2 regions of the Actinoplanes sp. NPDC051346 genome follow, and region 2 is predicted to be linked to the other one. Evidence: riboswitches for the same ligand, from Rfam matches in the RefSeq annotation. Region 2 holds a riboswitch; the other holds the start of a gene.
What was found. Region 2 has a riboswitch for ZMP and ZTP ahead of AB0M36_RS29415 (tetrahydrofolate dehydrogenase/cyclohydrolase catalytic domain-containing protein). Riboswitches for the same ligand answer to the same signal wherever they lie in the genome.
Positions count from the first base shown of each region.

Region 1: it holds a riboswitch for ZMP and ZTP, as region 2 does, so the genes downstream of both, AB0M36_RS33910 (glycine hydroxymethyltransferase) here and AB0M36_RS29415 (tetrahydrofolate dehydrogenase/cyclohydrolase catalytic domain-containing protein) in region 2, are expected to answer to the same signal.

Region 1 covers NZ_JBFBAJ010000019.1:110,723-125,338, reverse strand. Annotated here, with positions in the region: gene AB0M36_RS33920 (zinc-dependent alcohol dehydrogenase) at 75-1,259, opposite strand; gene AB0M36_RS33915 (discoidin domain-containing protein) at 1,570-4,536, shown strand; ZMP/ZTP riboswitch at 4,559-4,651, shown strand; gene AB0M36_RS33910 (glycine hydroxymethyltransferase) at 4,671-6,095, shown strand; gene AB0M36_RS33905 (ATP-binding cassette domain-containing protein) at 6,136-6,921, opposite strand; gene AB0M36_RS33900 (ABC transporter permease) at 6,918-7,970, opposite strand; gene AB0M36_RS33895 (sugar ABC transporter substrate-binding protein) at 7,943-8,992, opposite strand; gene AB0M36_RS33890 (LacI family DNA-binding transcriptional regulator) at 9,132-10,109, shown strand; gene AB0M36_RS33885 (metallophosphoesterase) at 10,120-10,623, shown strand; gene AB0M36_RS33880 (hypothetical protein) at 10,629-10,757, opposite strand; gene AB0M36_RS33875 (hypothetical protein) at 11,204-11,872, opposite strand; gene AB0M36_RS33870 (glycosyl hydrolase) at 11,929-13,824, opposite strand; gene rhaI (L-rhamnose isomerase) at 13,880-14,616, opposite strand, start outside.
Region 2 covers NZ_JBFBAJ010000013.1:233,414-248,029, forward strand. Annotated here, with positions in the region: gene AB0M36_RS29365 (serine/threonine-protein kinase) at 1-869, opposite strand, end outside; gene AB0M36_RS29370 (hypothetical protein) at 978-1,826, opposite strand; gene AB0M36_RS29375 (S-adenosylmethionine decarboxylase) at 1,830-2,180, opposite strand; gene AB0M36_RS29380 (hypothetical protein) at 2,705-3,619, opposite strand; gene AB0M36_RS29385 (sulfotransferase) at 3,682-4,617, opposite strand; gene AB0M36_RS29390 (glycosyltransferase family 2 protein) at 5,424-6,362, shown strand; gene AB0M36_RS29395 (glycosyltransferase) at 6,433-7,398, shown strand; gene AB0M36_RS29400 (glycosyltransferase family 2 protein) at 7,395-8,789, shown strand; gene AB0M36_RS29405 (hypothetical protein) at 9,040-11,718, shown strand; gene AB0M36_RS29410 (DUF1616 domain-containing protein) at 11,715-12,608, shown strand; ZMP/ZTP riboswitch at 12,667-12,748, shown strand; gene AB0M36_RS29415 (tetrahydrofolate dehydrogenase/cyclohydrolase catalytic domain-containing protein) at 12,764-13,648, shown strand; gene AB0M36_RS29420 (glycosyl hydrolase) at 13,718-14,616, opposite strand, start outside.

The DNA of each region.
Region 1 (14,616 bases), on a different contig from region 2:
GAGAGAAGACTAGCCGAAAGTATGAGTGACTTTGGGTAAGCGACCTCTAACAGGGTGGTACCCTGCTCGCCCGCTCAGGGCTTGAGCACGACCTTGACGCAGCCGTCCTCCTTCTTTTCGAAGATCTCGTAGGCGTGCGGTGCCTGCTCGAGCGGCAGCCGATGGGTGACCAGGTCGTCGACGCCCAGCGGGTCGTCGTCGCCGGTGAGCAGCGGCAGGACCTCGTCGGCCCACCGCTTGACGTGTGCCTGGCCCATCCGCAGGGTCACGCCCTTGTCGAAGAGGTCGAACATCGGGATCGGGTCGGCCTGGCCGCCGTACACGCCGACGATCGACACCGTGCCGGCCCGGCGGACCGCCGCGAAGGCGGTACGCAGCGCGCCCATGCGATCCACCCCGGCCTTGTCGATCGCGGTGCGGGCCAGCGCGTCCGGCAGCATGCCCGCCGCCTTCTGGGCGAACTCCTGGAACGGCGTACCGTGCGCCTCCATGCCGACCGCCTCGATCACGCTGTCGGCGCCCCGTCCGGAGGTCAGGTCCATGACGGCCCCGGGCACGTCGTCGACCTCGTCGAAGTCGATGACCTCGACGCCGTTGCGGCGGGCCATCTCCAGCCGTTCCGGCACGTGGTCCGTGGCGATGACCCGCCCCGCGCCGAGATGGCGGGCGATGCGGGCGCTCATCTGGCCGATCGGGCCGAGCCCGGTCACGAAGACCGTGCCGCCGGGCGTGATGTCGGCCCACTGGGCGGCCTGCCAGGACGTGGTCAGCACGTCCGAGAGGAAGAGGTAGCGCTCGTCCGGGTGACCCTCCGGCACCTTGATCGGGCCGAACTGCGCCTGCGGCACCCGGAGGTATTCGGCCTGACCGCCGGGGACCTGGCCGTAGAGCTTCGTGAACCCGAACAGCGAGGCGCCTTTGCCGTGCTCGGTGACCTGCGTGGTCTCGCACTGGGCGAAATAGCCGCGCGAGCACATCCAGCAGTGGCCGCAGGAGATGTTGAACGGGATGACCACCCGGTCGCCGGGCCTGATGTTGCTGACCTCGTCGCCGACCTCCTCGACGATGCCCATCGGCTCGTGGCCGAGGATGTCGCCGGCGTCGAGGTACATGCCCAGCACGTTGTAGAGGTGCAGGTCGGAGCCGCAGATGGCGGTCGACGTGATCCGGACGATGGCGTCCGTGGGCTCCTGGATCTTCGGATCTCCGACGGTCTCGACGGACACCTTCCCGGTGCCCTGCCAAGTCAGCGCGCGCATGCGTTCCTCCGGCTCTCGGTGAGTGGCGTTCGCTGACCGAGTGCCCGGTGCGGGAGCGGATATTCCCCGATCGGCCGGTGACGCGTCGTGGCGCCGGCTGGCGAGCTACGCGGCGGCCGGCGCCACGGCGTGGGGGATGGTGCGGTTGCGGGGACGGTAAGGCCAGTCTCATCGATGCATTACTTAACAAGCAAGTAAAACTTGTGCCAGGGCGCCGCCCGCGCGGGCGGGTCGCCGACCGGCGAATTTGACAGCGTTCGCCGAGGCAGCGAATGGTAGGCAGGCTGTGCTGTTCCGCCGGGGAGGTTCCGTGTTCGCTCTGTCGCGCCGCCACCTGCTGGCGCTGGCCGGAATCAGCGGCTTGACCAGCACGTTCGCGTCCGCGCCGGCGCATGCGGCGGCGCCGGCTCGAGGCACGAATCCGGTGGCGGACATCTATCGGGACGCGCTGCACGTCCACACGCGGTGGGTCGAGGAGCAGTGGGATCCCGCGATCGGGGCCTACAAGGCGGCCGACTTCCGCTTCGCCGCTGTGCTGGGCAACGCGGTCCTGCTGGGCATGGAGGACTACGACTCCCGGCTCACCGGCGTCGACGCCGCGACACTGCGGTCCCGGACGGTCGCGACGATCAGGCGGTACGCCGCCTCCAACAAACTCGCCGGCGGCGCAGAGTGGGGGCGCCGCCTCTTCTGGGACTCCGCGTTCGAGCTCTACTTCGTGCTCGCCGCCCGCCTGTTGTGGACCGACCTCGATCCGGTGACCCAGGGCAACGTGCAGCGGATCGCCGAGGGGCAGGCCGCGTACGCGTACCAGCTCAACGCCGGGGATGATCCGCTCAGCGACGAGCGGACCCCGAACGGCACCGACGGCGGCTGGCGCGGCGACAGCAAGCTCGAGGAGATGGGCGTCTACGCCCAGGCCCTCGCGCCGGGCATGGCATGGACCGACGACGCCGCGTCCGCCGCGGCCTGGCGGGCGCGCTTCCGCTTCTGGGCCACCAACGCCAGCGCGCTGCCGGAGGCCGATCGCGCCAACCCGGCCGTCGTCGACGGCGAGCGGATCGACCGGCTCAGCAGCGCGCACAACCTCCACGACTCGTTCGTCGTGGAGAACAACGACTCCTTCAACCCGCACTACCAGGCCGAGCTGTGGCGGATGGCGGGCCGCGCGGCGATCCACTTCCTGGTCGCCGGCCGCGCGGTGCCCGAGGTGCTGACCCGCCAGCCCAACGGCGGGCAGCTCTGGCGCACCCTGCGGCTGCTGGCCAGCGACGCGGGCGAGCCGGTCATGCCGATGGCCGCGGACCGCTACCACCTGTACGGCCGCAACGTGCTCCCGCTCGCGTTCCTCGCCCAGGTCCACGGCGACCGCGACGCGGCCCGCGCCGAGGCGGACCTCGCCGAGCGCCTGATGCCCTATCTGCGCTTCGCGCCCGAGCACCGGCTGACGAAGTTCAGCGCCGAGGAGAAGGAGGAGCCCGAGGCCCGAGCCGAGCTGGCCATCGCGTACCTCTTCCACAAGCTGCGCGCCAAGCCCGTGCCGCCGGTCTCCCGGGAGCAGTTCTTCCGCCGCGCGGCAGGGACCCGCGACTTCGGCGGCGACGTCGGGCTCACCGCGCACCAGTCGGCGAGCGCCTTCGCCGCGGCGGTCACCAAGCCGGACTTCGTCAAGTTCCTCTGGCAGCCGAACCACGACAACTGGCTCGTCGACACGCGTGTTCCGGCGTTCCTGCCCGCCGACGTCACCCCGTCGAGCCACTGGACGAGGGCGTACAGCCGGGTCCGTGACGGGGTCGACGCGACCGCGACCGTCCTCGCCGTGAACGGCGGCTACGCGGGCTTCACCACGCTGCCGACCGGCACCGTCGTCTACGCCAGCACGGGCCTGCCCGGCGAGGGCGGCCTCAGCCTGTTCACCTTCGCCATGCCGGGCATCCCCGGGCTCGACGGTGCCCGCACCTTCACCTACGCGGGCGGCCGGGCCGAGCTGCCCGACCAGCTGATCGGCGACATCCCGTTCGCCGCGCGCCGGGCCCGGTACGTCCGCATGCTCGGCCGCGAGCCGGCCACCGCGGAGGGCTATTCCCTCTGGGGCTTCGCCGTCCTCGACGTGACTGGCGCCGACCTAGCCCAGGGCGCGATGCCGACCGCCTCCTCGGACGACCCCTGGAATCCGGCGCGCCACGCCACCGACGGCAATCCGAGCACCCGCTGGTCGGTCGCGCCCGAGGAGCGCGGCCGGGCCGACAGCTGGCTCGCCGTCGACCTCGGCTCGGCGGTCCGGGTCGCCGGCGCGCGCATCGCGTGGGACGCCGCCTATGGCAAGAGGTTCGTCATCCAGACCTCGACCGACGGTCGGACCTGGGAGGATGCGGCAGAGGTCCCGCAGACCCGCACGACGGCCCGCTGGGTCGGCATCGACGGGCGCGCCGGGATCGTGACCCACGGCGGCGACGGCCGGATCACGGTGACGGCGACCTCGGTCAGCGCACCGGCGCCGCTCCTCGAGGGGTATGCGGGCGGCCGCACGGATCTCGCCCGGCTCGCCGCCCGACCGATGCCCACCGCCGAGGGGCTCGCGGTCAGCGACGCGGACGGCCACCTGAGCGTCTTCAACCTCTCCGCGGAGCCCGTCCGCGACGTGACCGTGCGCCTGCCCGCGCAGCGCGGCCTCTTCCGGGGCGAGCAGGTGCTGACCAAGCGGGGACTCGAGTGGACGGCCAGCCTCGACGGGGGCACCGCCCGGGTGGAACCGCCCCGCTTCACTGTCGCCGGCGACCCGCCGCCGGGCACCCGGTTCACGGTCAGGGATTCCCAGCACGTCACGGTCACCGCTCCCGCTCAGCGTCGGGCGGTGGTCACGCTGCACCGCGGATCATGGGAAAAGACCGTACGCGTGCCCGCCGGCAAATCCCGCAGCGTGTCGGTGCCGGGCGCCCTCACGCCGACCGCCGACCTCGCCCGGGGCCGGACGACCTTCCCGACCTCGCCGCTGCCGGAGAACATGACCTCCCCGGACTTCGCCGTCGACGGCGACCCGGCGACGTCGTGGCGCCCGGGTGCCGCGGGGCGCATGGTGGTCGACCTCGGCGCGGTGATTCCCGTCGCGAAGGTCGCGCTCACCTGGACCCGCGGTCGGCGGCGACCGCACCGGCTGGAAGCCTCCACGGACGGCCGCAGGTACGGCCCGCTGGGCGCCCGCGCGCGCTATGTCGCGGTCGTGGTCGAGGGCTGGCGTCCCGGCGACGCGGAGCTGGCGAACCTCGCGGTCACGTAGTCGCGGGTCGCCGGTATGCTCGTCGGCGGGCCGTGACTGGCGCTGTGGAAGATGGATGACCATCGGGGAGCGGTCCCACCCACCGGGGTGACCGCCGCGCGCCTGGGCCTCTTCACCTGTGATAGGGAGGTCCGATGTCTGAGCTCAACGCCGAATCGACCGCTTTCCGCGCCGCGCTGGACGCTGTGCGCGCCGTCGAGCCCCGGATCGCCGACGCGATCGCCAAGGAGCTGAACGATCAGCGGGAGTCCCTCAAGCTGATCGCGTCCGAGAACTACGCGTCCCCCGCCGTGCTGCTCGCGATGGGCAACTGGCTCTCCGACAAGTACGCCGAGGGCACCATCGGCCGCCGCTTCTACGCCGGCTGCCAGAATGTCGACACCGTCGAGTCGGTCGCCGTCGAGCACGCCAAGGCGCTCTTCGGCGCGCCGTACGCGTATGTGCAGCCGCACTCCGGCATCGACGCCAACCTCGTCGCGTACTGGGCCGTGCTCGCCGACCGGGTCGAGGCGCCGGCGCTGGCCAAGGTGCAGAAGCGCAACGTCAACGACCTCACCGACGCCGAGTGGGCCGAGCTGCGCCAGGCGTTCGGCAACCAGCGCATGCTGGGCATGTCGCTCGACGCGGGCGGCCACCTCACCCACGGCTTCCGCCCCAACATCTCCGGCAAGATGTTCGACCAGCGCAGCTACGGCGTGGACCCGGCCACCGGCCAGATCGACTACGCCGCCCTGCGCGAGTCGGCGCGCGAGTTCAAGCCGCTGATCATCGTCGGCGGCTACTCGGCGTACCCGCGCAAGGTCAACTTCCGGATCATGCGCGAGATCGCCGAGGAGGTGGGCGCGACCTTCATGGTCGACATGGCGCACTTCGCGGGCCTGGTCGCGGGCAAGGTCTTCACCGGCGACTTCAACCCGATCGAGCACGCCCACATCGTCACCACGACGACCCACAAGAGCCTGCGCGGCCCGCGGGGCGGCGCGGTGTTCTGCCAGCCGGAGCTCGCCGACCAGGTCGACCGCGGCTGCCCGATGGTTCTCGGCGGCCCGCTCGGCCACGTCATGGCGGCCAAGGCGATCGCCTTCGCCGAGGCCCGGCGCCCGGAGTTCGCCGACTACGCCCAGCGCATCGTCGACAACAGCCAGGCGCTCGCCGAGGGCCTGATGAAGCGCGGCGCGACGGTGGTCAGCGGCGGCACCGACAACCACCTCGTGCTGGTCGACGTCGACAAGTACGGCCTGACCGGCCGCCAGGCCGAGCAGGCACTGCTGGACAGCGGCATCGTCACCAACCGCAACTCGATCCCGCAGGACCCGAACGGCGCCTGGTACACCTCGGGCATCCGCGTCGGCACCCCGGCCCTGACCACCCGCGGCCTCGGCACGGCGGAGATGGACCAGATCGCCGAGCTGATGCACGCGGTCCTGTCGCAGACGAAGGCCGGCGCCTCCAAGGCCAAGTTCGACCTGGACGCGGCCGTGGCCGACCGGATCAGCAAGCAGGCGACCGAGCTGCTCGCCGGTTTCCCGCTCTACCCGAGCGTCGACCTCGGCAACTGACAGCGGTGCGGAACGGGCCCGCTCGCGGGCCCGTTCCTCCTCAGGCCACCGGGGGTGGCGGCGGGGCGGCGCCGGTCATGATGGCGACCGCCTCCGACATGGAATGCGACTTCGGGGTGATCACCGTCGCCCGGCGGCCCAGGCGCTGGATGTGGATGCGGTCGGCCACCTCGAAGACGTGCGGCATGTTGTGGCTGATCAGGATCACCGGCAGGCCGCGGTCGCGGACGTCGCGGATCAGTTGGAGGACGCGGTTGCCCTCCTTGACGCCGAGCGCGGCGGTCGGCTCGTCGAGGATCACCACCTTGCTGCCGAAGGCCGCCGAGCGCGCGACCGCCACCGCCTGGCGCTGACCGCCGGAGAGCGACTCCACCGCCTGGCCGATGTTCTGCAGGGTGCCGATGCCGAGCTCCGACATGTGTCGGCGGGCCTCCGAGCGCATGTGTTTGCGGTCGAGCATCCGGAAGATCGTGCCGAGCGGGCCGCTGCGGCGCTCCTCGCGCCCGAGGAACAGGTTGTCGGCGATGTCGAGACCCGGCGCGACGGCCAGGGTCTGGTAAACGGTCTCGATGCCGGCCTCGCGCGCCTCCATCGGATTGCGGAAGTGGACGCGCTGCCCGTCAAGGTAGATCTCTCCGCTGTCCGGGATCAGCGCCCCGGACAACGCCTTGATCAGGCTCGACTTGCCGGCGCCGTTGTCGCCGATGACCGCGAGGATCTCGCCGGGGTAGAGCTCGAGGTCGCCGCTCTCGATGGCCGTGACCCGGCCGTATCGCTTGGTGAGCCCGCGCGCCTCGACAACAGGAGTGGGCTTGGAAGCGGTCACGTTTTCACCTTCCTGATCCACTGGTCGAGGGAGACGGCGACGAGCACCAGCAGGCCGATGGCGAAGCCCTGCCAGACCACCTCGACGCCCGCGAGCTGAAGGCCGTTGCGGAAAACGCCGACGATCAGGGCGCCGATGAGGGTGCCGAGCACGCCGCCCCGGCCGCCGAAGAGGCTCGTGCCGCCGAGCACGACGGCGGTGATGGAGTCGAGGTTGTAGTCCACGCCGACGTTGGGGCTGGCCGACGCCAACCGGCCGATGAGGATCCAGCCACCGATCGCGTAGAGCAGGCCGGCGACCGTGTAGACCGAGAACAGCACCCGGTTGGTGCGGATGCCCGCCAGCCGGGCCGCCTCGACGTCGTCGCCCGTGGCGTACACATGCTTGCCCCAGGCTGTGGAGCGCAAGGCGTAGAAGAAATAAGCGAAGAGCGCCAACATGATGATCGATCCGTACGTGAGCCGGAAGCCCCCGATCGGGATCGTGGTGCCCGTCCAGGTCATGATCGACGGCATGTCGGAGCCGCGGACCGTCTCGCTCCTGGAGACCACCGAGTTCAGCGAGAAGAGGATGGTCAGGGTGCCGAGCGTGACGATGAACGGTGGCAGCTTGAGCCGGGTCACCAGGAAGCCGTTCAGGGCGCCCATGGCCGTGCCGCAGGCGAAGCCGAGCAGCAGTGCCAGCGCTCCGGGCATGCCGAGGTCGGTGCAGAAGCTCGCCATCAGCACCGACGAGAAGACCGCGATGGCGCCGGCCGCCAGGTCGATCCCGGCGGTCAGGATCACCAGCGTCTGACCGAGGGCGAGCGTCGCGATGACGGTCACCTGGGCCAGCACCAGCGACAGGTTCGCGGCCGAGAAGAATCGGGTGTTGACCAGCGAGAAGGCGATGACGGCGACGATCAGGACGGCCAGCGGGCCGAGGACCGGGTTGCCGTGCAGGACGTGCTGGATGCGCAGGCCGAGCGAGTCGTGTCGGTTGACGTCGAAGTCGGGCGTGCTTTCGATAGCTGTTGCCATGGTCAGCCCCAACAGTTCTGCTTGCCCCACGCGGAGTCCTTGGCCTCCACGCCGGGCTGCGGGTCGTCGGTGATCAACTGGGTGCCGGTGTCGACGAAGTCCTTGCCGGCGGTCGCCTGGGGCTTGGTGCCGTCCCTGGCGAACGCGGTCACGGCCTCGACGCCCAGCGCCGCCATCTTCAGCGGGAACTGCATGGAGGTCGCGCCGATGACGCCCTTGGCGACGTTATCGACGCCGGGGCAGCCACCGTCGACGGAGACGATGGTGACGTCCTTGTCCTTGCCGGCGGCCTTCAGCGCCTGGTACGCCCCCGCCGCCGCGGGCTCGTTGATCGTGTAGACGAGGTTGATCGACGGGTCCTTCTGCAGCAGGTTCTCCATGGCCGTACGCCCGCCGTCCTCGGCGCCGTCGGTCACGTCGTGGCCGACGATCCGCGGGTCGCTCTCGTCGCCGATCCGGTTGGCGTCGCCGACCGCGATGCCGAAGCCGTCGAGGAATCCCTGGTCGCGCTTGACGTCGACGGACACCTGGTTGGCGTTGAGGTCCAGCATGGCGATCTTCGCCTGCTTGCCGTCGGCGTCGAACTTGGCCTTGGCCCACTGCCCGATGAGCTTGCCGGCCTGGTAGTTGTCGGTGGCGAAGGTGGCATCGACGGCGTCGGCCGGGTCGGTCGGCGTGTCGAGGGCGATGACGAGCATGCCCTGCTGCCTCGCCCTGTCGATGGACGGGACGATCGCCTTGGAGTCGTTCGGGGTGATGAGGAAGCCCTTGGCTCCGAACGACATGAGGTTCTCGATGGCCTGCACCTGGGCCTCGTTGTCGCCGTCCTGCTTGCCCGCGAACGACTGCAGTTCCACACCCTGCTGCCTCGCGGCCTCCCGCGCGCCGTCCTTCATCTTGACGAAGAAGGGGTTCGTGGCGGTCTTGGTGATGAGGCCGACGACCTGGTCACCCCCACCCGATCCGTCGCCGCAGGCCGCCGCGCCCAGCACCAGGGTCACGGCGGCCAGCGCGGGTGTGAGACGTCTCTTGATCAGCGGTGAGCCACGCATGTCTCCTCCTAATCGATTTAGCAGGAATAGAGAGACAACGTTGTCTTGCAGTAGACGTCTCAGGGCATCGACTGTCAACAATTGGTGCTCGGGCAGTTGCAGCCAGTGATCATCTGGGGGAGAGATGGGGCGGCCCACGATGAACGACGTCGCCCGCCGCGCGGGCGTCAGCCTCAAGACCGTGTCCCGCGTGGTGAACGGCGAGACCACGGTGGACCCGGCCCTGGCCACCCGCGTCCGCGCCGCCGTCGCCGAGCTCGGCTACCGCCCGAACCTGGGCGCGACCATGCTCCGCCGCAGCGACTGGCGGACCGGAACGATAGGCCTGCTGCTCACCGACGCCGGCGACCCGTTCTCGGCGATCCTGCACCGCGCGGTCGAGGACGAAGCCCACCCGCGCGGGGTGCACGTGATGACCGGCAGCCTGGACGAGAATCCGGACCGGGAACGGGAGCTTGCGACCGCCTTCGCGCGCCGGCACACCGACGGACTGATCCTGGCGCCGGCCGCCGCCGACCAGGGCTATCTCTCCCACGAACTGCACCCCGGGACCCCGGTGGTGTTCGTCGACCGCCCGGCCACCGGCTACCGGGCGGACACCGTCGTGGCCACGAACCGGTCCGGGGCCGCGTCCGCCACCCGCCACCTGATCGCCCACGGACACCGCCGGATAGCGTTCCTCGGCGCCGCCCCACGCATCGCCACCGCCCGTAGCCGCCGGCAGGGCTACCGCGACGCGATGCGCGAAGCCGGCTTGCCAACCTGCGAGGCCGTCGACCCGGGCCCCCGCTCGCCCGCCGTCACGACGGCCCTGCTGGCGCTCGCGGAGCCCCCGACCGCACTGCTCACCACGCACCATCGGATCACCGTCGGCGCGCTGCGAGCGCTGCGCCACGCGGGCCTGCACCGGCGGATCGCCCTCGTCGCCTTCGGCGACCTACCCCTCGCCGACCTGCTGGAACCGGCGATCACGGTGGTCGCCCAGGATCCGGCCGCGATGGGCCGGGCGGCGGCACGCGCCCTCTTCGAACGCCTGGACGGCCACGACGGCGAGCCCCGCGAAATCACCATCCCCACGACCCTGATCCCGCGCGGCTCGGGAGAGCTGACGGCCTAGGGTTAGCCGCATGCTGCTGGTCCTCACGACCGACACCCACCTCCCGAAGCGCGCCCGCGACCTCCCGGCCGAGCTGTGGGCCGCCATCGACGCCGCCGACGTGGTGGTCCACGCCGGCGACTGGGTGGACGAGGCCACACTGGACGCCTTCTCGGCGCGCGCGAAACGCCTGATCGCGTGCTACGGCAACAACGACGGCCCGGCGCTGCGCGCCCGCCTGCCGGAGATCGCCCGGGCCACCCTCGACGGCGTCCGCCTGGCCGTGATCCACGAGACCGGCGACGCCGACGGCCGGGAGCGCCGCTGCGCGGAAAACTTCCCGGACGTCGACGTCCTGGTCTTCGGCCACTCGCACATTCCCTGGGACACCACGGCCGAGAACGGCTTACGGCTGCTCAACCCGGGCAGTCCGACGGATCGCCGGCGCCAGCCCTACTGCACCTACATGACCGCCGAGATCGGTGAAGGCCACCTCGGCGAGGTGACTCTTCACCGACTTCCACCCCGAGCGTGATCGCCTCAGGGCACGACCCGGGTCTCCGGCCGCTCTCCGATCGGGCCGCCCGGCCCGAAGGTCAGGACCGTGGTGACCGGCGTCGAACCCATTTTGGTGCCGTCCGCGGCGTACGCGGTCACCGTCGCGGCCACGTCCGGGACGAGAGTGACGGTGCCCTTGCCGGACTTGTCGAGCGCGACGGCGATCGGCTTGTCCAGGGCACCGTGACCTGGGCTTCTTTCAGGGAATTCCGCCCTCGACCAGAGCGCTGGCCAACCAGCCGCGCAGGATCTGGAGGTCGAACGCGCGGCCGCCAAGCGCCTTGGTGAGCACGGCGTCATACTCGGCCGGATCCGTTCCGCTGCTGCCTTGGATGCCTCCGACCGAGACTCCGTGGTGGACCTGCCGTCCGGTTGCGTGACAGTGATCTGGGCGGTGAGCGGGCCCGCCGACGGCGGCAGCACCAGTTCCGCGATACCGCTGCCCGCCACGCCGGAGATCGGCGGGTTGAACCGAACCCGGCCCTCGTACTCGGCGCCGGCGCTGATCGACACCGTCGTGGCCGCGCTGGTGCTGGCGGCGGCGGGAGCGCGGCGGCTCAGGTCGGGGCGGAGCCATTGTCGACAAGGGTGAAGGTGGTGCCGGACGGAGCATCGCCGGGTTCCTGGGCGATCAGGTCGTCTTGCGGCGTCAGCAGCAGGAAGGCGTCCCCATTGCTGATCGTGTATGCCGGCTCATCCTTTTTCGCCGCGTCCTTCGCCGTGGCGACGGTGAACAGCTGGCCGTCGCGGCCGGCGTCGCAGGCGGCGGCGACCACCGTCAGGGGAGCGGAGCCGTTGTTCCGAATGCCCATACAGGACGGTTCGCCGCCGGTGCCGGCCTTGGCGGTTCGGATCAGGTGTTTGCCGTCCCGGGCCGGGACGAAGACGAACAGGCTGTACTCGGATGGGCCGTCGGTGGCGTTCATCCGCCCCTTGGTGTCGACGGCCAGCACGGATTCGAAGCTTCCCACCGGCGCGATGACGACCTGCCGCTTACCGCGCAGGATCGGACTGCCGGGAGCCGCCGGGGTGGCCGGCGGGGATTGCTGGGCAGACTCTGCGGTGGTGGCTCGGACGGCCGGGGACGGGGAGGGCCCTTCCACCGCGGCGGCGGTGGAAGGGCCCTCGGTGCCGCAGGCCGCGATGCCGAGGGTCAGGCTGGCCAGCGTGGCGGTGGCGACGGTGGTGCGAGCGCGGAGCATGATGTCCTCCCGGTTCGACAACACGTGTCCGCATCCCTGCCCCTGATCTTGTCGCGGGAAACGACTCCGGGGCGGTGGGATCAATCGAGAGTCACCGTGTCCAGGTAGATGGCCGCCTCCGTGTCGGTGCTGCCCAACGCGGGCGTGTAGGCGACTCCGATCTCCACGACCCGATGGAGGTCGGCAATGGTCGCCAGGTCGATCGTGAGTGTCGTGGGGGCGGCGCCGATCGGGGTCGCTCCGCCGTCATGCCAGGTTCTGGCCGATCCCGTACGGACGTACACCTTGGCCGTCATGGGCGCGTTGGCGGCATGCCGGACGGTGGCGGACAGCCGACGGTGGCCTCGCAGATCCCGGGCCTGGGCGTTGCTCAGGTTGGTCTCGCCGAGGGTGGTGTTCATGAATGCGAAGAGGTTGCGTTCTCCCGGAAGCTTCCAGTCGAGTGTGGACCACGGGGCGCCTTCGTGGATGCCGCCGGCCCAGCCGGCCGCGCCGAGTTCGAAGTCCTCCAGGATGCGGTCGGCGCCGAGATCGTCGACGTAGATCGCGGATCTCTCGTGGCTGCCGGGTGCCGGGGTGAAGGCCACCCCGACCTCCCGAACGTCGCCGAGGTCGGGCACCGCCGTGAGCGGCAGGGTCAGGTAGGTCACTCCGGTGCCGATGGCGGTGGCGCCGCCGTCGTGCCAGGTCTCCTCGGGCCCGGTGCGGACATAGAGCTTGGCGGTCATCGGTGCGGTGTAGGTGCCCCAGTCGGCGTGCCGGGCGGAGACTCTCAGCGTGGACCGGCCTCGGAGGTCGCGGGGGGCCTTCCGGTTCAGGAACGCCTCACCTCGGGACAGGTCGACGTCCGCCTTCAGGGAGTGGCTGCCGGTGGCCGCACCCTCCTCGACGGACCAGGGTCCGGCGGCGATGTTGACTCCGGTCCAGCCGGCTTCGGTCGCCTCGAAGTCCGTCGCCAGGGGCACGGTGGACATGTCGATCTCACCGTGGTTCACCACCCACGGGTGGTTCATCAGGCCGGTGGCGTTGAGGTTGCCCTCGGGTCCCAGGTCCTTGTTCCAGGCCAGGAAGTAGGCGGTCCGGGGGAACTTCGTGGCGATCGCGGTGATCCACCGCTGATAGTCGAACTGCCCCTTGTTGAGGCGATCCGGGTCGTTGTTCGGACCGATCTCGGTGAAAGCGAACGGCTTGCCGAGCGTGAGCAGCTCGGCGTATCCCCGCGTCGCACCGGGGTCGTCGAGATAGGCGTCCAAGCCGACGATGTCGGCATACTTGGCGCCGGGGTAGTAGTCGGTGTAGCCGCCGACGCCGTGGTTGGCCGAATAGACCCAGATCAGGTTGTCCAGTCCCTGACGGGACAGGTAGTCATAGGTCCGCCGCCACAGGTCGGTGAAGGCCGTCGGGTTCTGCTTGCCCCACCAGAACCAGTCGCCGTTCATCTCGTGGAAGGGCCGGAACAGCACCGGAACCCCGGCGTCGCGGAGCTCCCGGAGGCCGGCCGCCAGTTGGGGCAGATAGCTCTTGGAATGGCCGATCCAGTCGTGGTGCGCCGCGGTCCCCGGCTTCCAAAGATCGGCGAGCACGACCTTGTCCTTGAGGTCGTGGCCCGGAGTGCCGGGTGCGGGGAAGTGCGTGTTCACCGTGGCAAGTCCGCCGCCGCGCCAATGCCGGATCAAGGCCTTGTTGCAGGTGGAATCGAATTTCGCGATGGTCAGCTGGGACCAGTAGTCGCACCCGAGCAATCCCGGGTTCTGGCCGGTGACGCGCCGGATCCGCTGTGCACCGTCCAGGCTGTATTCGTCGCCGAAATGTCCGAAGCTCCCCGAGACGACCCTGTCCCGGGTGCCGTTGGGCAGATTGGTCAGGTAGCGCAACACGGCGCCTGCGGCGGACGGCGACGGTGGCGCGGCCTCGGCCGGCGCCGGTGCGGACAGCGCCGCGGGGATTACCCCCACAACGGTCAGAGCTGCGATCAACCATCGGTGGTGCCTGCGCATAGATATCCCCCGTTGTAGCTACGGAGGTGGAACTCTAGGCTCCCCAGCCGGCCTGCTCACCGCCGACCCGGTCGGCGGTGATCTTCTCCTGGTAGCCGCTGCGGCGATAAGCCCGCACCGGATCCGGGTCGAGTCCCTGGTCCGCGCGCACCTCTCCGAGCAGCGGCCGCACATCGGTGTTGTATGCGTCCATCAGGATCGCGTTCGCCTCCAGGACGTCTCCCTCGGCCTGGGCGGTGGTGAGGGCGGCGCGATCCACCAGCAGGGCCTTCGCAGTCGCCTCCTGAATGTTGAGAACAGACCGGATGATGGCCGGTACCTTCATCTCTATGTTGTGACATTGGTCCAGCATGAAGTTGATACCGTACGCGGGATGGAGCGCCCCGCCACGGACGATCTCGTACATGATCCGGAAGAGCTGGAACGGGTCGGCCGCGCCGGCCATCAGGTCGTCGTCGGCGTAGAAGCGGCTGTTGAAGTCGAAGGCGCCGAGCTTCCGCTGCCGCAGGAGGAACGCCACGATGAACTCGATGTTGGTGCCGGGGGCGTGGTGGCCCGTGTCGATGCAGACCGTCGCCTTGTCGCCCAGTTCGACACAGTGGGCGTACGACGTGCCCCAGTCGGGAATGTCGGTGGCGTAGAAGGCCGGCTCGAAGAGCTTGTACTCCAGCAGGATGCGCTGGTGCTCGCCGAGGCGGTCGTACGTTTCGCGCAGCGACTCGGCCAGGCGGTCCTGGCGGTTGCGCAGGTCGTCCTGCCCCGGGTAGTTGA
Region 2 (14,616 bases):
GACGGGCGCGGCGTCCGGGTGCCCAGGTCCGCGAGGGGAACGTAGACGCGGGCGTCCACGGCCTCGGCCAGCAGCAGGGCCCCGACCAGCGCGGTCGGCCGCTCCGCCGGATCCTTGTGCAGGCACCGCGAGCAGAGGTCGAGCACCTCGGGGGCGAGGCCGTCGACGGGCGGCAGCGGGTCCGGGTCGCGGAAGCGCTGGGCGTACACGAGCGCGGTGCCGGACTCGGCGTCCCAGGGCAGCCGGCCGGAGAGGCAGTGGTAGAGCAGCACGCCGAGGGAGTACATGTCGGAGGCCGGGGTGGCGGGCAGGCCTTCGAAGCGTTCCGGCGCCACGTAGGCCGGCGTACCCATGACCGGGCCGTCCGGGTCGGGGTCGGGGGTGCCGGTGGAGGCCGCGATGCCGAAGTCGAGGACCTTCGCCCCGGACGGGGTGAGCATGATGTTGGCGGGCTTGATGTCGCGGTGCACGACCTGCTCGGCGTGCGCGGCTGCCAGCGCCGCCGCGACCTCGGCGCAGACCCGCACGGCGATGCGCCAGTCGAGCCGGCCGCCGGCGAGGTGCTCCATGAGGGTCTGCCCCTCGACCAGTTCCATGACGATGTACGGGACCTCACGGTCCGGCGCCGGCGACGTGCCGAAGTCGTGCACGCCGGCGACGTTGGGGTGCGCCAGCCGGGCCGCGGAGCGCGCCTCGGTGCGGACGAGGTCGACGCCGTTGACGTCGCCGAGCGTGCCCTCCATCCCCGGAGCCATGATCTTCACGGCGACGGGCCGGTCCAGCACCCGGTCGTGGCCGCGCCACACCTCGGACATGCCACCGATTCCGATGCGCTGCACGAGCTGGTACCGCCCGCCCAGGGTGCGCATCGCCGAACCTCCTGTGGTTGTCACGCGGCGCCCGCACCGCGATCTCCGAACCCGTACCCCGACGTCGGGCAGCACAAACGCCTCAATCGGTGCCCTGAGAAGCGGAGGTCACAGGGGTATCGCGCCGTCAGGCCCGACGATGAGGTGATCGAGGTCGTGGCCGGTGCCGACGCGCCGCGAGACCGTCGCGGCGACGCGGTGGGTGAGGATCCGGCGCAGGCCACGCGGGCGCAGCGTGGCCAGGGTCGGACGGGCTCGACGGCGGTGCTCGGCGGCCTTCGCGGCGACCGCCGGGGCGATCGCCGGGAAATCCATGTACACGGCGCGGTTCTCGGGCGAGCCGAGGTAGGCGAACGGTGCCGATCCGGCCAGGGGGCGCAGCGGCGTACCCATCAACCCGATGTTGCGGTAGGCGCCGCGGTCGAGCATGGAGACCGCGTGCCGGACCTCCCGGCGCGCGCCGATGACCAGGAAGGTGCGGTAGAGCAGGGAGCTGACGATCAGCGACGAGCGGCCGCCCCGGTACTCGGGCAGGACGGCCAGGGTGGCGCAGTCCCAGACCCGGCCGCCGTCCATGCCGTGGGCGGCCAGGATGTCGTCGGTGCCCACGCCGATGAGACGGGGCGCGTCGTCGATGGTCTTGACGCCCCGGCCGGTGCTCTCGATCATGCGTGCCACCCCGGCCGGGACGCCTCGGCGGCGGTCGAGAACAACGAAGAAGATGCTGTTCGCCTCGTACGCGCCGTACTCGTCGGCCATGACCGTCGCGTCGTTGCCGAAGGCGTGCTCGAAGACCTGCCGTTCCAGCGCCCGGCCGACGTCGGCCAGCGGGGCGTCGGGGCCGACGACCGCGCTGACGAAGCGCCCGCGCCCGGGATGCGCGGCCAGGAATTCGGTGACGACGCGGCGCGCCGTCTCGGGGCTGAGCTCGTAGCGGGTGCCGGTCGCGGCGGTCACCGCTCAGAACTCCTTCGCGACGATCTCGGTGGTGCGGAAGTAGGCGCGGGTGAAGTCGACGACGGCGCGCGGGTCGAACGCCTTGCAGGTGTAGATGTCGACGCTGAAGAAGGAGATCGGGCGCTCCCAGGAGTAGAAGTGGGCGCCGGAGGTCTCCCAGTGGATCCAGCCCGCCCAGCCGTACAGCTCGCTGACGTGGGTCACCGGGTCGATGATCGTGATCATGTCGGTGACGTCCGAGAGCTGGCGCAGGTAGTCCTTGATGTGCGCGTCCGTGATCACGAACGTCGGGTATCCCTCGACGACCATGCGCTGGCGGGTGATGGTCGGGGCGAGGTCCTTGAAGTCCAGCATCCGCTTCCTTGTCTGGAGGGGCCGACGCCTCGTGAACCGTCACGAGGAGCCACGACACAGAGTCCGATTCGCGCGTCCCGGGCGGTAAGCCCGTCTCACACCAAATGTAGCTAGTTGCTACGGAGCGTCAATGGCACGCGAGTTCGGCGGCGGGCGGGGGCTTCGTCTCCACGGCCCCAACTCTCCCGACAACCCCGCCAGATGCGGACTTCTCGCACTCCGCAGGGCACAACGGCCCTTCGGGCCGGAAAATGCCCCACCCACGAAGTGGTACAGCTCACGCCCGACTCAGTAACGCTGCGTAGCGCCTCGTTGACGGTGAGCGAAGTCGACGGGAACAGACATGGCGGAGACCGTCCTTGTGGGACGACTCCGCCATGGGAGGTCACTCATTCGCGGCGCGCCGCCGGGTAGGGCGGCCGCGGAGGACCGAGCGAGATGGGATCGACGGTAGGCCGAAGTGGATCACGGCCCACCGTCGGGGGCGGGACGGGTGACACCGCTCATATCCACCCCGTGCCGACCTAGCCGGCGCACTCGGTCCGTAGATCGTGGGCGCCGTCCTCGCGGGTGGCCTCGAAGTAGCTGCGGCGCCGGCCGTCCGGCAGCGTCACCAGGCTCACGTACCGCAGGCCGTTCGGTGCGTGCGGGCTGCCCAGCGGCTCGTCGTCGGTCGCGGTCAACTCGCCGAAGCTGCCGTCCGGCAGGCGGGAACCCCGGGCCACACCCGTGCGCTCCTCCCAGTTCTCCCCCGCCGTCGCGCGACCGTCGTACGTCGCCAGAATCGTGTCCCCGGTCACCGACACCGAGGAGACGCGTACGCCACGGGCGTCCCAGTCGCCGGGGCGGCCGGCGAGCGCCGTGCCGCGCCAGGTCCAGTGCACGCCGTCGGGGCTGGTCGCGTACTCGGTGGTCATCCGGTCCGCGTCGTCCCAGGATTCGAGGGGGTGCACGGAGGCCCACAGGTGCCAGCCGTACACGTCGTGGTGCAGCACCGGGTCCTTGACGCCCATCGTCGCGTCGCCGGCGAGGACGGTGCGGGCGGGCGCGGTCGCGAGGCCCTCCGGGGTGCCGGCCTCGATGAGATCAACGCGCCAGTGCTTGGTGCCGGGGGTGGCCGCGCTGACGTAGAGCCGCCACCGGCCCTCGTGCGTCCGCACGAGGGCCGGACGCTCGAGGGACTCGGCACCGAAGCGGTCCTTGTCCACGGTGGCGACGACCGTGAAGGTCACGCCGTCGGTCGAGCGGGCGACGACGTTGGAGATGCCGCGACCCTCGCCGATCGGCAGCCGGAGCCGGTACGCCAGGTAGACGTATCCGTCCGCCTCGAGGCAGGACGGGGCACCGGCCCAGGCCCCCGGTTCGTCACCGGGGGGCTCGACCACCACGATCGAGTCTTCCCACCGAGGTAGTGGCAGCGTCGGGGTTCCGAGGGACAAGGCGGCTCCGTTCCGTGGCAGGTCTCCGCACAAGTTTGCTGCATCTATAGGCAATATAGGGATTACGACGCGCTGGCGTGTCGGTGCACCGCCAGCCAGTCGTCGTAGCGCTCGCCGGTCACGTCCTGGAGCAGGGCGATGTCGTCGGCGAACAGGGGCAGCAGGGCCGCCCGTTCGGCCGGGGTGGTGACCGGCCGGGCGCCGCGCTTGCGATGCAGCAGTGTCAGCAGTGGCCCTCGGGCGGCGAGGCGCACCGACCTCGGGAACCGGTGGCCGACGTTGCCGCCGGTCCGCAGCAGCCCGCGCAGCACCCTGTTGAGGGCGTTGTCCTCGACGACGTGCCGGTTGACGTTCTCTTTGGGGATCTCCCGCAGCACGCCGGTGCGTACGCCGAGGAACTCGCACACGCGGTCGAGGGTGGCCGCCGGCGCGTCCTTGAGGTCTCGGTAGCGCAGCAGCAGGACCTGGTCCCTCGGGAAGACCTTGAACAGGTGCTGCACCTGCCGGCCGTACATTCCGAGGCCGGTGTAGTGCCAGAAGTCGGCCCAACCGGCGGCCTTGCGCCACCGTTCGGCCCGGCAGGCGGCGAGGAAGTCGGCCTCCGGCTCGAGCCCGGCGTTCCACAGGTGCGTCCAGTTCGAGTGGGCGCGGTCGACCGGGTCGCGCAGGAGCAGGATGATCCGCGCCCCGGGCAGCACCGCCTGGATGCGGTCGTGCGCGCGGTTGTCGTAGAGGTAGAAGGGCGTGGCCTCACCCCGCAGCGCGCCCGGCGGCGCCGGGTCGAACAGCGCCTCGTAGTCGGCGCAGCGCCACACGTGTTCCTGGTAGGTCTGGACATCGCCCGGGCCGCCCGTGGCGGGCGGACGCCCGTCGGTGAGGAAATGCTTGGGCTCCTTGACCGCCGGCAGGTAGAGCCCGGGGTGTCTGACCAGAGCCGTGTGCAGCGCGGTGGTGCCGGCCTTGGGAACGCCGGCGATCAGGAAGTCCGGAAGCGGCATGAGGGTCCCTCCTCGCGTGGCAACGGTGCCGGACCGGGGCGCGGCACCCACCGAAGCGAGGTTAAGCCTACAGAACTAGTAGGTTTTGTGGGACTGCGGGACTTAGCGCCGCCGCCACCAGGTGCGTCGACGGAAGCGGGAACAGACCTCCGGCCCGCACAGGGCGCAGTCGGTGCCCCGGCGATGGTGTTCGTGGGCCTCCCGCGCATGGCCGCAGACACAGAGCGCTGCCGTGGTCGTCATAGGTTCACCCACCGTGCCGGCGACCTGCTGATACGGCCCCAGGCCTGCGGTTATTCATGCGCTCAGCCTAGGCATCGACCGCCACACCCGCAGTCGCCACGCCGAAAGCAACCGTCCAGCAACCGTTGCCTTACATACCGTGACACTACGGTGAGTGAGGCGGATCACCGTTATAAGTCGGACATTACAAAATTGCGCTATTGACTGCCATGAACAAATGATCACGTGGCAAATGTCCATTCTCTGGGGTTCTGTTGTCGCAAATGCCTCTCTGACCCTTACGGAGTGTGATGGAGGAGACTCGTGATCACTCCTGTTGTACATGGGCATAACTGCTGCTCATCCGTATGGTGGGGGTTCACCGCACGGGCCTCGTCACCCTGGCCCTTCGGTTAGTTGACGCTACGTAGCGTGCGGCTAGATTTGTCACCAGAAGCGAACGACTTGGGTTTCAGCCCCCGGAAACCGCCGCTTCCCCCGCATCTGCCGCGCCCGGAAGGACCGACATGCCGCAATCCCCGAACTCCGGCAACACTCCGAGTAACGAGACAACGTCACCGACCGTGAGCGTCGTGATCCCGACGCTGAACGAGGAGCGGAATCTGCCGCACGTTTTCGCGAAGCTGCCGGACGGGATCGACGAGGTGATCGTGGTCGACGGCGGTTCGGTCGACCGCACCGTCGAGGTCGCCCGCGAACTGCGCCCGGACGTGGTGATCGTGCAGCAGACGCGCACCGGCAAGGGCAACGCGTTGGCCTGCGGCTTCGCGGCCTGCACGAGCGACATCATCGTGATGATCGACGCGGACGGCTCCACCGACCCGGCCGAGATCCCCCTCTTCGTCGACCAGCTCATCGCCGGCGCCGACTTCGTCAAGGGCTCGCGCTTCTCCAAGGGCGGGCACAGCCACGACATCACCAAGCTGCGCAAGCTCGGTAACGACGGGCTCAACCTCGTGGTGAACGTGCTGTTCGGCACCCGCTTCACCGACCTGTGCTACGGCTACAACGCCTTCTGGCGCCGGGTCGTGCCGGTCCTGGACCTGCCGGAGACCACGCTGCCGCGTCCGACCGACGGCTCCAAGCTGTGGGGCGACGGGTTCGAGATCGAGACGATGATCAACATCCGGGCCGCCGCCGACGGCATGAAGGTCGGCGAGGTCGGCAGCATCGAGCACGAGCGGATCCACGGCCAGAGCAACCTCAACACCTTCCGCGACGGCTTCCGGGTGCTGCGGACGATCTTCAGCGAGTACGGCCGGATGCGCCGGACCCACCGCAACGGCGCACGCCCGGGCGGCGTCGTCGTGCACCAGCGCCCGTCGGCCGTGACCCCGGACGCCGCGCCCGCCCCGGTGCGGAACAAGGTCGCCAACCGCCCGCCGGCCGCCGCGGTCAACCCGGCGGCCGACCGCCAGCACGTCGCCCACCTCAACCGCGGCCTGCGCCGCGACGAGGCCGGTAGCCGCCGTGCCGAGGCCCGCGCCACCCGCGAGGACTGACCGACGCGCGGGTCTCCCGCCTGAGCGTCGTCCCCCCGCAGCCCACACCCCCGCCCGAGGAGCACCACCCGTGGAACCCACCCCCCGCCCCGCCGTCAGCATCGTGATCCCCACTCACACCGAGCAGCGCTGGGCGTCGCTCGTGCGCACTGTCGCGGCCGTGAAGTCGCAGCTCTACACGCCGGCCGAGATCGTCGTCGTGGTCGACCACAACCCGGCGCTCTACCGCCGGGCACGCCGTGACCTGGGCGGGGTGACGGTCCTGGAGAACCTCTACAACCAGGGCGTCTCCGGCAACCGCAACACCGGTGCGTTCCACACCTCGACGTCGCTCATCGCCTTCGTCGACGACGACGTGATCATGGACACGGACTGGCTGGGCAACCTGATCGGTCCCTTCGCCGACCCGCGGGTGATCGGTGCCGGAGGCGGGATCGCCCCGGCGTGGGAGGGGCCCGAGCCGCGGTGGATGCCGGCGGAGTTCCTCTGGGCGGTCGGCGGCTCGTACGCCGGGCTGCCCACCACCACCAGCCGCGTGCGCAACGTCTGGTCGGCGGGGATGGTCGTCCGCCGCGACGCGTTCCTGGCGGTCGGCGGCTTCCGGACCGGCTTCGGCAAGCTCGGCAGCCAGAACCGGCCCGAGGACACCGAGCTGTGCCTGCGGATGAGCGGCCTGAACGGCGGCCACTGGATGTACGTCCCCGACGCGGTGATCCGCCACGAGGTGCCCGCCGAGCGGTCCACCTTCGCCTGGTTCGTGCGCCGCTGCTACGCCGAGGGCCGGGGCAAGGTCGCGATGGCCGGCCTGCTCGACGGCTCGGAGAGCCTCGGCTCGGAGCGTGACTACCTGCGCTCCCTGCCCAAGGCCGTGGTCCGCAACCTCCTCGCCGCCGGTCGCGGCCGGGGACTGCACCACGCCCTGAAGGCCGGCGGGGTGCTCGCCGGTGTCGCCGCCGCCGGATGGGGCGGTCTGGTGGAGACGATCGCCGCCCGCCGCACGCAGCCCAGCCTCGAGACCGTGGGAGCGACCCGATGACCGCCGGACTGAACAACGGCACCGACGTCAGCGGCACCGCCTGGCAGCCGCCGCTGCGCGCCGACGAGATGATCACCGCCCCCGCCTTCGAGCCCACCGGCGAACAACTTCCGGCCGCCGTCCTCGACGTCGAGCTCTCCGAGCCGCTGCCCCACCTCGCCGCGGTCGGGCCCGACGGGCGCCGGGTGTTGCGGGCCTGGGTGCTGGTGCGCCTCTTCACCGAGCCGCTCGGCACCGTGCTGATCGACGTACCCGCAGAGGGTTTGAGCCCGGCCGACCTGTCCGCCGCCATCGACGGCGAGTTGGGGGCGACGCTGGCGCCGCGCCTCGCCGGCCTGGGGCTGACCGGCCTGCCGATGGACGGCTTCACCCCCGCGACCGAGCCGGCCTTCCTCGCCCGGCGCCGCGAGGTGCTCGCCGACGCCCCGCCGATCACCGTGGTGATCTGCACCCGGGAGCGGCCCGGCGCGCTGGCCCGCTGCCTGGACAGCCTGCTCACCCAGGCGTACCCGGACTTCCGCGTGCTGGTCGTGGACAACGCGCCGGTCACCGACGCCACCGCCGAGGTGGTCCGCTCGGCGGCCCGCCGCGGCCCGGTCACCTATCTCAAGGAGCCGAAGGCCGGCCTGTCCTTCGCCCGCAACGCCGCCGTCGCCGCCGCGCCCGGCGAGATCCTCGCCTGGATCGACGACGACGAGTACGCCGACCCGAACTGGCTCGCCGAGGTCGCCCGCGCCCTGGCCGACCACCCCGAGGCCGACGTGGTCTCCGGCGTGATCGTCCCGGCCGAGCTGGAGACGCAGGCGCAGCTGTGGTTCGAGCAGTTCGGCGGGCACAGCAAGGGTCGCGGCTTCAAGCCGGACGTCTTCAGCCCGGCGACCGCGCACATCCAGAGCCCGCTGTACCCGCTGCCGCCGTTCGGCACCGGCGCGAACATGACCTTCCGGCCCGGCGTCATCGAGCGCATCGGCGGCTGGGACACCGCGCTGGGCGCGGGAACCCCCGCCATGGGCTCGGAGGACACCCTCGCCTTCACCCAGGTGCTGGTCGGTGGCGGCACGATCGTCTACCAACCCACCGCGGTCACCCACCACTACCACCGGCGTGACCTCGAAGGGCTGCACAAGCAGATGGTCGGGTACGGCGCCGGGCTGACCGCCGCCTACACGAGCCTGCTGATGAAGCGCCCCGGCCTGCTGTGGCCGCTGCTGAAACTCGCCCCGGGCGCGCTGCGGGACCTGACGAGCAAGGACAGCCTGCGGGTGTCGACGCTGCGCGAGGACTTCCCCCGTGAGCTGCTGACGGCCAACCGTCGGGGCATGCTGGCCGGCCCGCGGGCGTACCTGAAGGGCCGGCGCGCGGCCCGGGCCAAGACCCGGAGCGGCCGCTGATCGTGGTGACTCCGCCGTTCTCCGGACAGTCGCCCGCGCACCGGGCATTCTCGGTACATATGTGGCGAACGGCGGGTCACCGCGGCGCCGCCCGCCCGCGGCGTGGGGCGGCGGCCGGATGCTGACCGCGCCCGATCCGAAACCGGAGGAGCCGGCGCTGCGGCCGGCAGTACCCCATCCGCACCACGAGGCCCCGAGCGGCGAGATCCGGTCGACCGGGGCCCCCGACCCCGCCGGGGAGGCCCGAACCATGGCTGACCAGCGCGCGGCCGAGCCGGCGCGAGCCAAGGACGACGACGACCGTACGCGGCCGGCTTCGTCGCGGGTGCGCCCCGGTGTGCCGGACGGCGCGGACGGCCCGGCGACGGCCGACCTCCAGACCACGTCGGGCGTGCCGAAGAAGCCCATCCCCCTGGGCGCCGGCGAGCCCAAGACTGCGGACAAAGCAGACTCTGAGCCCGAAAAGAGCCAGAACCCTCAACGTGAGGTCGAGGGTGAGGGTGGCAAGTCTCGACCTGAGGTCGAGGTTGAGGGTGATCCCGACGAGACCGTCGTGATGAGGCTGCCCGCGGCGCAGCCCAAGGATGACCCGGACGAGACCATGGTGCTCAAGCTGCGGCCCGCCGCCGCGGACAACAAGCCGTCCGACGACACCACGATCGCGCTCCCCCCGCCCTCCGGGAAGGCCGCGACGCCGGCCTCCCCTGACGACACGGTCGTGCTGCCCGCGCCCACACCCACGGCCGCACCCAAACCCACGGTCGCGCCCAAGCCCGCCGCCGCACCCAAGTCCGCCGCCGCGCCCAAGCCCACCGCCGCGCCTAAGCCCGGCGTTTCGGATAAGGCAGACAAGTCGGTCAAGGCGGAGAAGACGGGGAAGGTGGGCGCGGAGGCCGGCGACTCGGTCGACGAGACCATGGTCATCCTGTCCCGGCCCGCCGACGAGACCGTCGCGCTGCCCGCCGCCCTGCTCAAGCCGCCCCCGGCGGACGCCGTCACCGCCATCATCCCGGTCGTGCCGGGACGCAAGGCCGGCAGGTTCACCCGGCTGATCGGCGCGCCGGACCCCGGCCGGGCCCCGAAGCCCGCCCGGCCCCGCCGGGAGCCGCTGGACCTCGGCCACGCCCCGGCGGTGCTGACGATCTCCGCGCTGGGCGTGCTCATGGTCGCCCTCGCGTACGCCGGCGGCCGGGTCAGCACCGGCAACGCGCAGTTCGCGTACTGGGTGGGTCAGGTCGTGGTCTTCACGCCGGTCGTGGTGCGGCTGCTCAGCCGCCGCATGGCCGGGGTGGCCGAGTCGTTCCTGCTGGTCATGGGGCTGGCGCTGCACCAGTACCTGCTGAAGTGGATGTACAGCCCGGACCAGTTCCGCTTCCCCGACGAGCTGCAGCACTGGCTCGCGTCGTCGATCATCGTCGAGTCCGGCGAGCTGTTCCAGCCGAACCCGGCCCTTCCGCCGGCGGTGCACTTCCCCGGCCTGGCGGAGATGGGCGCGGCGGTCACGTCGATGACGGGCCTGCCGGTGACCGCGGCCGGGGTCATCGTCGCCGGCATCGCGCACCTGGTCTTCGTCGCGGTGCTGTTCGCCGCGGTGCTGCGGGCGAGCAACTCCCCCGCCGTCGCCGGGGTCTGCTGCGCCACGTACGCGACCGCTTTGCACTATCTCTTCTTCAATTCGATGTTCCTCTACCAGACCGCCGCGCTGCCGTTCTTCATGCTGACCATCTGGGCGGTCCGGCGGTGGCGCGTCGAGGGCGGCCGGGAGTATGTGGCGCTGGCGGTGGGAGCCATCGCGCTGACCACGGTGAGCCACCACGTCACCGCCTTCGCGCTGGTGCTCACGCTGCTGCTGCTCGCCGCGGCGGAGCTGGTCGTGCAGCGGCCCCGGCGGTGGAGTGCCCTGATCATGCCGGCGGTGGCGGCGGCTCTCGTGGCCGCATGGATATTCACCGTGGCGCGGGACGTGCTCGGTTACCTCGAGGCGCCGATCGACCAGGTCCAGCAGACCATCTCGAACCTGCTCAGCGGCCGCGAGGAGGCCTCCTCCACCACGGCGGCGGTCAGCGTCGGGCAGCTCGTCGTGCAGGGCACCGGCCTGCTCGGACTCTTCGTGCTCTATCTGGCCCTGGTCCGCGACATGGTCCACCGGCACGACCGGGACTACTGGCGCTGGGCGGCCGTCGTCGGCGGCGCCATCTTCTTCGCCGGCAACGGCGTGCGCTTCCTCGGGCAGAACGGCCCCGAGATCGCCGGGCGGCTCTCCACCTTCACCTACGTGCCGATCTCCATTCTGGCGGCGATCGCCCTGGTTCGCGGCGTGCAGCTCATCCCGGCGAAGGACGCCGAGGGACACCGGTGGCGAGCCGCGGCGCCGGCGATCGACGTCGTCGCCCCGGGCGGGTGGAACCTCTACAGCCGGGTCGCCGCCGGCTCCGCGATGATCACCCTGCTGATGATCGGCGCCCGGGCGGGCGGCTGGCCGCCGTTGCAGTCGATCCTGCCGGGCCCGTACCTGGCCGGCGGCTTCGAACGGTCCGTCGACGCGTACGGGGTGGACGCCGCGGACTGGCAGCGACGGACCCTGGGCAGGGGCAACCGGGTCGGCGGCGACGTGACGTCGGTGTCGCTGGCCTCCACCTACGGCCGCCAGGACCCGGTGCGCGAGGTCGGTCCGCTCTACTACGCCGACGAGTGGGGCCTGGCGCAGGAGCAGCTCGTCGCCGGCCTGTACCTGCAGTACCTGGTCGTGGACCGGCGGCTGTCGGAGCAGCTGCCGGAGGGCGAGGCCTACTTCGAGAACGACCCGAACGCGGGCTCCATCACCCGGCCGCTGAGCACGACGCAGATCTCCAAGTTCGACTCGCTGCGGGAGGTCGACCGGCTCTACGACAACGGCACCGTTCGCGTCTATCGCATGGGGGCCTCGTGAACCCGATGCTCACCCGGATCCTGGCGGTGCTGACCGTGGCCGCCGGCGCCGCCGTGCTCGCCGGGCCCGCGCCGCTGGCCGTCGCCGGCGGGCTGCTGCTCGGCTTCGCCCTGCCCGGCATGGCCCTGACCGGCGCGTTGTTCACCGGCCGCATGCTCACGTCGGTCGAGCGCACCCTGCTCGCCCCGGCGCTCAGCCTGGGCGTGCTGATCGTCGCCGGGCTGGGGATCCACCTGACGGGCGCCGACCTGGACCGGCCGGCGTGGACCGTCGCCACGGCGGGCGTCACGCTGGTGGCCCTGCTCGTCGCCGCGCTGCGGCCGCGTCGTGCCGCCGTCGCACCGCAACCCGTTGAGGAGGAGGTCGCGGTCGCCGAGGCGACACCGGCCCCGCGACTCTCCGCCCGGGACGCGGAGGCGGTCGCCGAGGCACACACGATCGTCATGTCGGTGGCGCCGTCCGAGCCCGTGAGCGAGGTGACCGCGACCGAGAAGGCTCAGCGCTACCGCCTGGCGCGGCAGCTGCTGCCGTTGGCCCTGGTCCTCGCGATCCTCGCGGGCGCGAGCTGGCTGTCCTTCGGCACCTCCCGGGCGTTGTTCGACACACCGGTGACGGCACTGTCCGCCGCGCCGTCCGGGCCGGTGGACTCGCAGGGCAACCGGGTCGTGGCGGTGTCGGTGCGCGGGCTGCTCGACGCGGACGCCCCGTACACGCTGACGGTGGCCGGGGCGACCGGCACGCCGCCGACGCGCCGGATCATCGCGGTGAGCGCCGACGGGACCTGGTCCGAGAACCTCACCATGCCGGGCGACCAGCGGATGACCGTGAGCCTCTTCCGGGCCGGTGACACCACGGCCTACCGGACGCTGTTCATCAGCGCGGTCGCCTAGGCGGAGCGCACCCCGGGGTGACACGTTCCGGGGCGCTCTCCGGGGCACGGCATACTTGTCCGCGTCACGCGACTGGCGGCATCGAGGATGGACCACCATCGGGGAGCTCGTCGTGGGCGCCGTCCGCCTGGGTGCCCACGGTCTGGGAGACGCGCATGTCCGAAACCCCTCCGGCGCCGGCTCACGAGGCACGGCTGCTGCCCGGCAAGCCCGTCGCCGACGCCGTCCTGGCCGACGTGGCACAGCGGGTGGCCAAGCTCCGCGAGGGCGGCGTGCAGCCCTCGCTGGCCACCATCCTCATCGGTGACGACGACGCCAGCGCCGGCTACATCCGGATCAAGCAGCGCCAGGCCGCCGAACTCGGCTTCGTCAGCCCGCACGAGCATCTGCCGGCCAGCGCCACCCAGGACGAGCTGCACCGGGTGATCGATCGGCTGAACGCCGACCGGTCGGTGCACGCCCTGCTGATCCAGTACCCGCCGCCGGCCCACATCGACTACGACACCGCGCTGATGACCGTGGACCCCGACAAGGACGTCGACGGCATGCACCCGCTCAACCTGGGCCGGCTGTCCGTCGGGCTGCCCGGGCCGCGGCCGTGCACCCCGGCCGGCATCGAGGCGCTGCTGGCCCACTACGAGATCCCGGTGGCCGGGCGCGAGGTGGTCATCCTGGGTCGCGGCGCCACGATCGGCCGGCCGCTGGCCATGCTGCTGTCGCAGAAGCGCCCGACCGCCAACGCCGCCGTGACCGTGGTGCACACCGGAGTGCCGGACTGGCAGCGCTACACCCGACGCGCCGACGTCCTCGTCGCCGCCGCGGGCGTGCCCGGCATCATCCAGCCCGAGCACGTGCGCCCCGGCGCGACCGTCATCGGTGCGGGCGTGCGCTACGAGGGCCGCCGGCTGCTGCCGGACGTGGCGGAGGAGGTCGCCGAGGTGGCCGGCGCGCTCACCCCGCGGGTCGGCGGCGTCGGCCCGACGACCGTGGCGATGCTGTTCCGCAACGCGATCGAGGCCGCGGAGAAGGCCAGCCGATGAGCACCGCCGGTCCCGGGGGTCGCCGCGAACCGCGTGAGACATCGCGTGGCGGGCCGCCGGGGCCGGCCGTCAGCCGCTGAAGCGGGCGCTCTTCGCCATCGCCACGTACGCCGCGAGCGACGCCGCGTCGGTGTCGACGCGCCACTTCTCCGCGTACCCGGGGTGGGTGTCGGTGTCGAACCACACGACGCCGCCCACCGCCGGGTGCGCCTCCACCCACTGGGCGAGGAGCGTGATCCAGTCCGCCTTGGTGCGCCCGCCCCGGTCCACGGAGCCCACCTCGGTGATCATGATGGGCTTGCGGGCGGCGTACGAGCGGTAGATGGGCCCGAACAGCTTGTCGGGCGCCTCGCGGTGCAGGTTGTAACCCGAGACGCCGACCCAGTCGACGTACTTGTCGCCCGGGTACAACGCCGCGAAGGTGTTCCAGTCGGCCGCCGGCGACGAGTTCCAGTTGAGGCTCCACACCCACGAGACGTTGGTGGCGCCCTGCTCGGCGAAGATGCCGTGGATCCGGCGCCACGACTGGATGTAGCCGGCCGGGTCCTTGCCGTTGCGCGAGGGCGACCAGGCGTACCAGTCGCCGTTCATCTCCCAGCCCCAGCGCAGCAGCACCGGCCGACCCAGGCTCTTGAGCCGTCGGGCGGTGCGGGCGATCAGCTCGTCGCTGGCGCCGGAGGTGATGTCGGCGAGCTTGGTGCCCCGCCAGGAGATCATCGGGAAGGCCTGCGCGGGCAGGCCCGCGATCGAGGTGGGCAGCAGGTCGGCCCAGTCGTAGAAGACGTGCGCGATCCGCTCGTCGCGGCCGAGCTGCTCGCGGCGCAGCGTCTGCGCCTGCGCCGTGGTCCGATCGGACAGGGAGAGGTACGCGCCGAGCATGGCCTTGCCCGGCCGGAACGGCACGGTGCCGCCGCCCTTCGCCACCACCGCTGGTGGGGCGGCGCTCGCCGACGGCTTCGGGCCCGAGG